One region of the Promicromonospora sp. NPDC059942 genome, then DNA from elsewhere that is predicted to be linked to it. Evidence: riboswitches for the same ligand, from Rfam matches in the RefSeq annotation. Region 1 holds a riboswitch; each other region holds the start of a gene.

Region 1 (2,191 bases):
CCCAGGGCTGCCGTCGCCAGCAGGCCCGCGAGGCCGGAGCCCTCGGGCACGGGGCGCGGGTCGTCGGTCACGACCCACAGCCCGTCGACGACGTCGTACCCAGCCTGCGGGCCGTCCTCGACCAGGCTGCCGACGGCGGCGATCAGGCGCTCGATCTCCTCGCCCGCGGTGCCGACGCCGACCGAGGCGCGCACGGCCCCGGCGTCGAACCCGAGCCGGCCGAGCAGCGGGTGCGCGCAGAAGCGGCCGTCCCGGACGCCGATGCCGTGCTCCGCGGACAGGTAGGCGGCGACGAGGCCCGGGTCGTACCCGGTCACGGTGAAGGTGACGACGCCGACCGGGTCGACGGCGTCGGCCCAGACCCGCACGACCTCGACGCGGTCGATCGCCTCGAGCCCGGACACGAGCCGGCGGCGCAGGGTGTTCTCGTGCGCCACGACCTCGGCCGGGTCGAGCGCGGCCAGCTCCTCGCAGGCCGCCGCGAGCGCCACCGCGCCGATGACGTTGGGCGAGCCGGCCTCGTGGCGGGCAGGTCCCTCGTGCCAGTCGGTGCCGCCCACGCGCACGCGGCGGACGGCGCCGCCGCCGGCGAGGTACGGCGTGCCCGCGTCGAGCCAGTCGCGGTGGCCCACCAGCACGCCGGCGCCGAACGGGGCGTAGGTCTTGTGCCCGGAGAACGCGAGGTAGTCCACGCCGGTCGACTCCAGCGAGATGCGGCGGTGCGGCACGAGCTGGGCGCCGTCGAGCGCCACGCGCGTCCCGAACTCGTGGGCGACGGCGACGATCTCGGCGATCGGGAGGGACTCGCCGGTCACGTTCGAGGCGCCGGTCAGGGCGAGGAGGGCGTACGGGCGGTCCTCGGCGGCGTCGGCCAGCTCCTCCCGGATCTGGGCGACGGTCTCGGCCACGGTGGCACCGCCGGTCAGCACGGTCGCGCCGGTGGTGCGCTGCCAGGGCAGCAGGTTCGCGTGGTGCTCGACGTCGAGCACCAGCACGCGGCCGGGCTCGCCGTCGGCCTGCGCGGGGACGCAGCCGGCGAGGAGGTTGAGGGAGTCGGTGGTGTTCCGCGTGATGATCGTCAGGTCGTCCTCGCGGGCGCCGACGAACGCGCCGATGGTGCGGCGCGCGGTCTCGTAGAGCGCCGTGCTCACCTGGGAGAGGTAGCCCGCGCCGCGGTGCACGCTGGCGTACAGCGGCAGCACCTGGGTGACGCGGTCGGCGACGGCCTGCAGGGCCGGGGCCGACGCGGCGACGTCGAGGTTCGCGTACGAGACCTGCGTGCCGTCCACGAGCGGGACGAGCGTCCCGCCGCCCACGACGGGGCGCAGCGGGGCGAGGTCGGTCACCGCGGTGGCACGGCTGAGAGTGGGAGCAGACATGGCGTCCTCCAGCACAGTCCTGGGGGAGGTTCCCCCGCGCTTGCCGCACGCGGGCTGCGCGCGGCCTGGTCGTCACCCGGGGCACCCCACCGCGGAGGGAGGGTTGCCGGCCAGCGAGCCGGGGCTTGACGCTGGCGCTCATGACCTGCGGCCATCCTGTGCTGCGGGCAAAACTCCTGTCAACGCATGTCTCAGATGCTGGTCCCACGTTCTGGGCGGGCCGCGGCATCGTCGTCACGGTAGCGAGAACCGGCTTTCCTACTGAATTGGTCGGGTTGCCTGTCGAGACACTGTTCCACCCACCGGACACCATGTCGTAGGGTTGGCAACGACCATCCCGAGCGGCCGAGTGACGTGGCACGACGACGCCGCAGCAACCCAGCGTTCCCCGCAGCAGCGGAGGACGGACGAGGGTGCTACCGCCACGACCGATGGAGGAGCATCATGAGCGACCCCGCGCGCGTCGAAGCACGACCGGCCGACGGCTACGCCGGCGACATCACGCCCCAGCAGGCCTGGGACCTGCTCGCCGGCGACCCGGACGCCACGCTGGTGGACGTCCGCACCGACGGCGAGTGGCGCACGATCGGCATCCCGGACACGGCCTCGCTGGAGAAGCAGCCCGTGTTCGCCGAGTGGGTGCAGGCCGGCGGCCGCCCCAACCCCCGGTTCCTGGAGGAGCTCAAGGCGGCTGGCGTCTCCGGCGGGCCCGTCGTCTTCCTGTGCCGGTCCGGCCAGCGCTCGATCGCGGCGGCGCGGCTCGCCACGGCGTCGGGCATCGCGCCGTCGTACAACGTGCTGGAGGGCTTCGA
Region 2 (2,191 bases), on a different contig from region 1:
CAGCCTGGTTCCGGGCCCAATGACTGGGTAGAAGCGCACTTCTGCGTTGTGGGGGTGTGGGCTCGGCGGTGTCGGTCGATCGCACGAGTTCGGCTGACCGCCCGGCTCGTCTCGTGACCCCGGCCGGTTCGGTGCGTGACTCCGGCTGGTTGCTGACGCCGGCGCGTGAGTCCGGCTGGTCGCCGACGCCGGCGCAAGAGTCCGGCTGATTGCTGACGCCGGCGCAAGAGTCCGGCTGATTGCTGACGCCGGCGCGTGACTCCGGCTGGTCGCCGACGCCGGCGCGTGAGTGAGCGGGGACGGCTAAGCGAGAGTGCGCTACTACCCAGTCATTGCGCCCGAAAACAGCCTGGTTCCGGGCCCAATGACGGGGTAGAAGCGCACCTTGCTCGGGCGGGGTCCGCGCCCGCGTCAGCCAGCGCACCCCACCCCCTGGCGAGACCCTGGTCCCGGGATGTGAGATCTGGGCAAGGATCATTGACTTCTATGGGTTCCATTCGTATCTTCTGTGACATCGAGACCAATCACACCAATCCGATCGGAGAGATGTAGAAAGCCTCGACAGGTCATGAGTTCCGACGCGAAGCCCCGGCTGGTCGGACGGCAACCCCCCGCGCGGGTGGGTGCCCCGGGTGAGGACCAGGTCCACCGCCGCCGGCGGATGACAACACGCGTCGCTCGCCGATGGGCGAGCAGGTGAGGAGAACGACGATGACCCGGAGCGCTGCCCCCGCCGTCTACGTGTCCCTGCCGTCCCGGAACGTCACCGTGCGGGCTGGTGCTGCCCCGCGCGAGGACATGTGTTGTCACTGCTCCTGTCGCTGACGGCGACAGTCCCACACTGACAGCCCCGACGCGCTGACCGGTCGCCACAGGCGCCACCGGCCCGCCGCCCGGACTCCTCTCGGCGTCGCACGCCGAGCCCCGGCCGTATCCGGCCCTCACGTTCCTGACCGGACGTCCCACTCCTGCCCTCTGGCAGCCACGCTCCCGGGTGACCCCTGGACGCCGTCGCGCACCCTGCGCGCGCCGGCCGGGTCCTCCGGGCGCCGTCGCGCAGCCGCAGCCCGAACGGAGCCCCGCCGTGCCGTACCCGTCGCAGCCCACGTCCCTCGCCCCCACCTCCTCCCGTCCCGTCGTGCTCGGCGTGGACCTCACCTCCGCCGGCGCCCGTCCGGGCGCCCACCGGGCACGTGGCCCGGTCGCTCCGCGCCCGTTCGACGGCGAGCGGTTCCTGCACCTCGTGCGGACCGCCGACCGCGGCCTGCTCGACTTCGTCAGCCTCGACGAGGGCTTCCTGCTCCACCCCGGCCGCAGCCAGGTCACGGGACGGCTGGACACGGCCGTCGCCGCGGCCCGGGCCGCGCGGGTCACGGCCGGCATCGGGCTGGTCGCCGCCGTCGACACGGTGCACGTCGAGGCGGCGCACGCCGCCGTCGCGCTGAGCAGCATCGACCGCGCCAGCAGCGGCCGGGCCGGCTGGCAGGCCGTGCGGCAGGGCAAGCTCCCCGAGTCCGACGACGCGTGGGCCGCGCGCGTCGAGCTCGGCATCCGGTCCGTGACCCAGGTGTGGACCGGACGCCCCGGCAGCGGGTCCGGCGCGGTCGAGCTCGACGCCGAGGGACGGTTCCGCGTGGACCACGACGGCATCCGGTTCGCCGTCCGGGGCCGCCGCGCCGAAGGAGACGCGCTGCCGCAGGTGCCCCCGCCCGTCGTCGTCCGCGTGCGCTCCGAGGCCAGCGCGGCGCTCGCCGGCCGCACCGCCGACGTCGCGCGGATCACCGTCACCGACGCCGCGCACGCGGTGCGGCTGCGCCGGCTCGTGCGGGACGCCGCGCTGTCCGCCGGGCGCGACCCCGAGGAGCTGCGCGTGCTCGCCGAGGTCTACGTGGTGCTCGCGCAGGAACGGGCCAGCGCGCGGGCCCGGCTCGAGCTGGTTGAGGCGCTGGAGGGCACGGCCGCCATGGGCGACGGGCTCGTCGTCGCCGACACGCCGGACGAGCTCGCCACCCTGATCGCCGACTGGACCACCGTCGGCGCCGTCGACGGGTTCCTCCTGCGGCCGTCCTCGCTCAGCTCCGACCTCGACACCATCACCGACCACCTGGTGCCCGCGCTCCAGCAGGCGGGCCTGTTCCGCACCGAGCGGACGGCGACGTCGCTGCGCGGCTCGCTCGGGCTGTCGGACGTC
Region 3 (2,191 bases), on a different contig from region 1:
CCGAGCGCCGTCCGGAGCCCGTCCACGTGGAGCCCCACCTCGGCGGCCAGCGCCACGGCGCGCTCCGTGGGCGCGGCGCCCCGGCGCGACCGCACGAACAGGCGCGTCCCGAGCTGTTCCTCCAGGCGGGCGAGCTGCCCGGTGACGGCGGGCTGGCTCACGCCCAGCCGCTCGGCCGCCGCCGACAGCGACCCGGTGCGGTAGACCTCCAGGAACGTGGCGAGGAGGTCGAGACCCGGCACCGGCACCCCCTCCGTCGTCGTCCTGCCCACAGGCTAGCCGGGCTCAGCGCGCGGCGAGCGCCTTGAGCACCGCCTCCGCGGCGGCCGCGCTGGACTGCGGGTTCTGCCCGGTGATCAGGTTGCCGTCCTGGACCACGGTGCTGCTCCAGGGTGCGCCGACCTGGACGACGGCGCCGCGCTCGCGCAGCCGTGACTCGACGAGGTAGGGCGCGGCGTCGCCGAGGCCGCCCTGGCGCTCCTCCTCGTCCGTGAACGAGGTGAGCGCCCGGCCCGCGTAGGCGAAGGTGCCGTCCGGCTCCTGGGCGCTGAGCAGCGCGGCGACTCCGTGGCACAGCGCGCCCACGGTCGTGCCCCGGTCGTTCGCCGCGAGCAGCAGTCGGCCGAGGTCGGCGTCGTGCGCGAGGTCCGCCATGGGGGCGTGACCGCCCGGGACGTAGATCGCGTCGTAGTCGTCGCCGCGCACGTCGGCCAGCGTGAGCGGGTGGGCGAGCTGGCCGGCGATGCCGTCGAGGTAGGCGCGGAACTCCGCGGCGTCGGCGGCGGGCACCCCGCCGCGCTCGTCGAGGCTGACCGCGTCGACCGTGGGCGCGACGCCGCCCGGCGTCGCGACGTCGACCTGGGCGCCGGCCGCGGTGAGGACCCGGTGGGAGGCGGCGACCTCCTCGGCCCAGTAGCCGGTGGGGTGCTCGGTGCCGTCGGCCAGGCGCAGGCTGTTCGCGGCAGAGACGACCATCAGGATCTTCGACATGGTGTGGTTCCGATCTGTTCGGGGAGCTGCCCGCTGGGTGCGGTCCTCGGGGAACGTCAGAATCCATCACCGGATGCCGAAACGGTCAGGCGGATCCATCACCAAACTTATGGCTCCGATTTGTCCGAGGCGTGGACGGTTTGCCGACCACATCCCGGGCATGCCTACGATCAAGTCTCATCATCCAGAGCGGTCGAGAGTCCTGGCTCCACGACACCGCAGCAACCTACCTCCGAGGCGCCAATCTCGGGGCAAGGTGCTAACGCCAGGTCCGATGGAGCTGATACGCATGGCAGTCACGAACCCGCACCTTCCCACCGCCACGATCCTGGGCTACCCGCGCATCGGCCGGAGGCGCGAGCTCAAGCGCGCCGTCGAGTCCTTCTGGGCCGGCCGCACCACCGCCGACGAGCTGGAGGCGACCGCCCGCGACCTGCGGCTGACCACCGCCCGCCGCCTCGTCGACCTGGGCCTGGACGCCGGCAACGCTGCCGTCCCCGGCTCGTTCTCGTACTACGACCAGGTGCTCGACGCCGTCGCCCTGCTGGGCGCCGTGCCCGACCGGTTCGCCGGGCTCACCGCGGACGGGGGCCGCCTGCCCCTCTCGGCCTACTTCACGGTGGCGCGCGGCGAGGGCGACAACGCGCCGCTCGAGATGACCAAGTGGTTCGACACGAACTACCACTACCTGGTCCCGGAGATCGGTCCGGACACCCCGATCGGGTTCGTCGACGACCGCGCCGTGCGCGAGTTCACCGAGCTGGCGCAGCCGGCCGACGGCGGCCAGGCCGTCGTGACCCGCCCCGCGTTCGTGGGCCCGGTGACGTTCCTGCTCCTGAGCAAGCCCGCGGACGGTTCCCCCGAGGGCTTCCGCCCCCTGGACCGGCTGGACGACGTCGTCGCCGCCTATGCCGACCTGCTGCGCGCGCTCGCCGCCGCGGGTGCACCCTGGGTGCAGCTCGACGAGCCGGCCCTGGTCACGGACCTGCTGGACGTCCCCTTCGACGAGGTGGCCGACGCCGTCCGCCGGGCCTACGCCACGCTGGCGACCGAGCTCTCCCCCGGGGCCGACGGCGTCGCCGCCGAGCGCCCCGCGATCCTGGTCACCGCCCCGTACGGCGACCTGCGCAGCGAGGCCGGCGACGGGCTCGCCCTGCTGGCCGGCACCGACGTCGAGGCGATCGCGATCGACCTGGTGCGC
Region 4 (2,191 bases), on a different contig from region 1:
CGCAGAACCTGATCTCCACCCTGGTGATCTCGCTGTGCGCCACGCTGCTCGTGCTGGCCGTGGCGCTGCCCGCCGCCTACTACACGGCGCGGTTCCGGTTCACGGGCCGGCTGTTCTTCCTGTTCCTCGTGATCGTGACCCAGATGGTGCAGCCCGCCGTGCTGACGTCGGGTCTGTTCCGGCAGTTCATCGCCATCGGGATCCTCGACACGTGGGTCGCGATGATCCTGGTCAACGCCGCGTTCAACCTGTCGTTCGCGGTCTGGATCATGCACAGCTTCTTCGCGGGCATCCCCAAGGAGGTCGACGAGGCGGCGCAGCTCGACGGCGCCGGGACGTTCGCCGTCCTGACCAAGATCAACCTGCCGCTCGTCTGGCCGGGCATCGTGACGGCGGTCGTGTTCACGTTCGTCGCCTCCTGGAACGAGTTCGCGGCCTCGCTGGTGCTGCTGACGACGGCGGGCAACCAGCCGCTGTCAGTGGCGCTCACCAAGTTCGTGGGCCAGTACGAGACGTCCTGGCAGTACGTGTTCGGGGTGTCCGTCGTGGCGATCGTGCCCGTGGTGATCCTGTTCATGATCATCGAGAAGCGCCTGGTGGGCGGCCTGGTGGCCGGGTCGGTGAAGTAGCGGGCGGGCCCGGTCCACACACCGTGGACCGGGCCGTCTCGACCTCCGGACGAATTCTGTCCCAGTGCTGGACGGTCGCTTAGCATGGTGGCGAACCCCATCCAGAGCGGTCGAGAGTCCTGGCTCCCTGACACCGCAGCAACCTGCCGACCTTCCGCCGCGTCGCCGCGGCGCGAGGGACGCAAGGTGCTCACGCCAGGTTCGATGGAGCAGCCATGGTCGCCGAGGTACACCCGCACCGCCCGACGGTGTCGTTCGAGCTGATGCCTCCGCGCCGGCCGAATGCCGCGCCCAACTTCTGGGAGACGGCGCAGCGGCTCGTGGCGGCCCGCCCGGACTTCGTCTCCGTGACCTACGGGGCGGCCGGCGGCGACCGGGCCACCGCGCGCGAGGTGCTCGCGACCCTGCTGCGTGGCACGCCCGTGCTCCCGGTGGCCCACCTGACCTGCGTGGGCGCGTCCCGTGAGGACGTTTCCGCGGTGATCGAGGAGTTCCTCGAGGCCGGGGTGCGCTCCTTCCTCGCCCTGCGCGGCGACCCGCCGCGCGACGAGCCGGACTGGCGCCCCCCGGCCGACGGCGTCCGTTCCAGCGTGGACCTCGTGCGGCTCCTGCGGCAGGTGGACGAGCGGCGGTGCGCCGCCGACGTCAGCACGGCGCTGCGCTCGGCCGCCCGGCCGCTGGCCATCGCCGTCGCCACGTTTCCGGACGGCAACCCCGGGGCCGGCACCACGCGCGAGCAGGAGGTGCGCCGGCTGCTGGAGAAGCAGGAGGCGGGCGCGAGCTTCGCGATCACCCAGTTCTTCTACCGCGCGGACTCGTACACCGGGTTCGTCGAGGCGGCCCGGGCGGAGGGCGTGACCATCCCGATCCTGGCCGGGATCCTGCCCACCACCGAGGCCCGCCGCCTGCGCCGCGTCCAGGAGCTCACGGGGGTGGCGGCGCCCGCGGACCTCCTGCGCGACCTCGACCGGCTCACCGCGCCCGACGGCGCCGTCGACCCCGAGGCCCAGCACGCGCACGGCATCGAGTTCTCCGCGGCGCTCGCGCGCGAAGTGCTCGACGCCGGCACGCCCGGCCTGCACGTCTACACGTTCAACAAGCACCGCCCGGCCCTGGACCTCCTGGACCGAGTGGGCCTAACGGGCCGAGCCGCCGCCTAACCCCCTTCGTTGAGTGCTGGCTATTTGTTGCTTTCCGCGCCCGAAACCAACAAATAGCCAGCACTCAACGGGTTGGGCGGGCATGTTGTGTGGGGGATGGGGTGGGTGTGATGTACCCGCCGGTCGGCAGAGCGGCCGATACTACGGATGAAATCGGCACGTCACAGCGCGACCGAACCGTGGAGGCCCCACCGTGCACGAACACGACCACAGCTCCACCGACTGCAGTCCCGACAGCCACGCCGCGTTCGGGCGGCGCGACCTGCTGCGTAGCGCCGTCGTCCTCGGCATCGGTGCCGCGGGCGCGACGATCGCCGCGCCCGCCGCCGTCGCCGCCCCCGCCCCCGGGCCCGCGGCTCCCGCCGGGAGCGCGCCCGGCGCCGCCCCGGCGCGGACGGCGGA

Evidence for each region. Region 1 has a riboswitch for S-adenosylmethionine ahead of ACFV9Q_RS14540 (aminotransferase class V-fold PLP-dependent enzyme). Riboswitches for the same ligand answer to the same signal wherever they lie in the genome.
Region 2: linked by a shared signal. The riboswitch ahead of ACFV9Q_RS25745 (LLM class flavin-dependent oxidoreductase) and the one ahead of ACFV9Q_RS14540 (aminotransferase class V-fold PLP-dependent enzyme) in region 1 are both predicted to bind S-adenosylmethionine.
Region 3: linked by a shared signal. The riboswitch ahead of metE (5-methyltetrahydropteroyltriglutamate--homocysteine S-methyltransferase) and the one ahead of ACFV9Q_RS14540 (aminotransferase class V-fold PLP-dependent enzyme) in region 1 are both predicted to bind S-adenosylmethionine.
Region 4: linked by a shared signal. The riboswitch ahead of ACFV9Q_RS12920 (methylenetetrahydrofolate reductase) and the one ahead of ACFV9Q_RS14540 (aminotransferase class V-fold PLP-dependent enzyme) in region 1 are both predicted to bind S-adenosylmethionine.

The regions. Positions count from the first base shown of each region.
Region 1 is NZ_JBHWLR010000008.1:40,850-43,040, forward strand. Features, by position in the region: gene ACFV9Q_RS14540 (aminotransferase class V-fold PLP-dependent enzyme) at 1-1,379, opposite strand, end outside; SAM riboswitch class IV at 1,411-1,525, opposite strand; gene ACFV9Q_RS14545 (rhodanese-like domain-containing protein) at 1,824-2,191, shown strand, end outside.
Region 2 is NZ_JBHWLR010000023.1:65,538-67,728, reverse strand. Features, by position in the region: SAM riboswitch class IV at 565-676, shown strand; gene ACFV9Q_RS25745 (LLM class flavin-dependent oxidoreductase) at 1,085-2,191, shown strand, end outside.
Region 3 is NZ_JBHWLR010000003.1:494,605-496,795, forward strand. Features, by position in the region: gene ACFV9Q_RS07250 (LysR family transcriptional regulator) at 1-242, opposite strand, end outside; gene ACFV9Q_RS07255 (type 1 glutamine amidotransferase domain-containing protein) at 286-990, opposite strand; SAM riboswitch class I at 1,168-1,271, shown strand; gene metE (5-methyltetrahydropteroyltriglutamate--homocysteine S-methyltransferase) at 1,280-2,191, shown strand, end outside.
Region 4 is NZ_JBHWLR010000007.1:21-2,211, reverse strand. Features, by position in the region: gene ACFV9Q_RS12925 (carbohydrate ABC transporter permease) at 1-629, shown strand, start outside; SAM riboswitch class I at 724-840, shown strand; gene ACFV9Q_RS12920 (methylenetetrahydrofolate reductase) at 845-1,789, shown strand; partial or broken gene ACFV9Q_RS12915 (hypothetical protein) at 1,983-2,191, shown strand, end outside.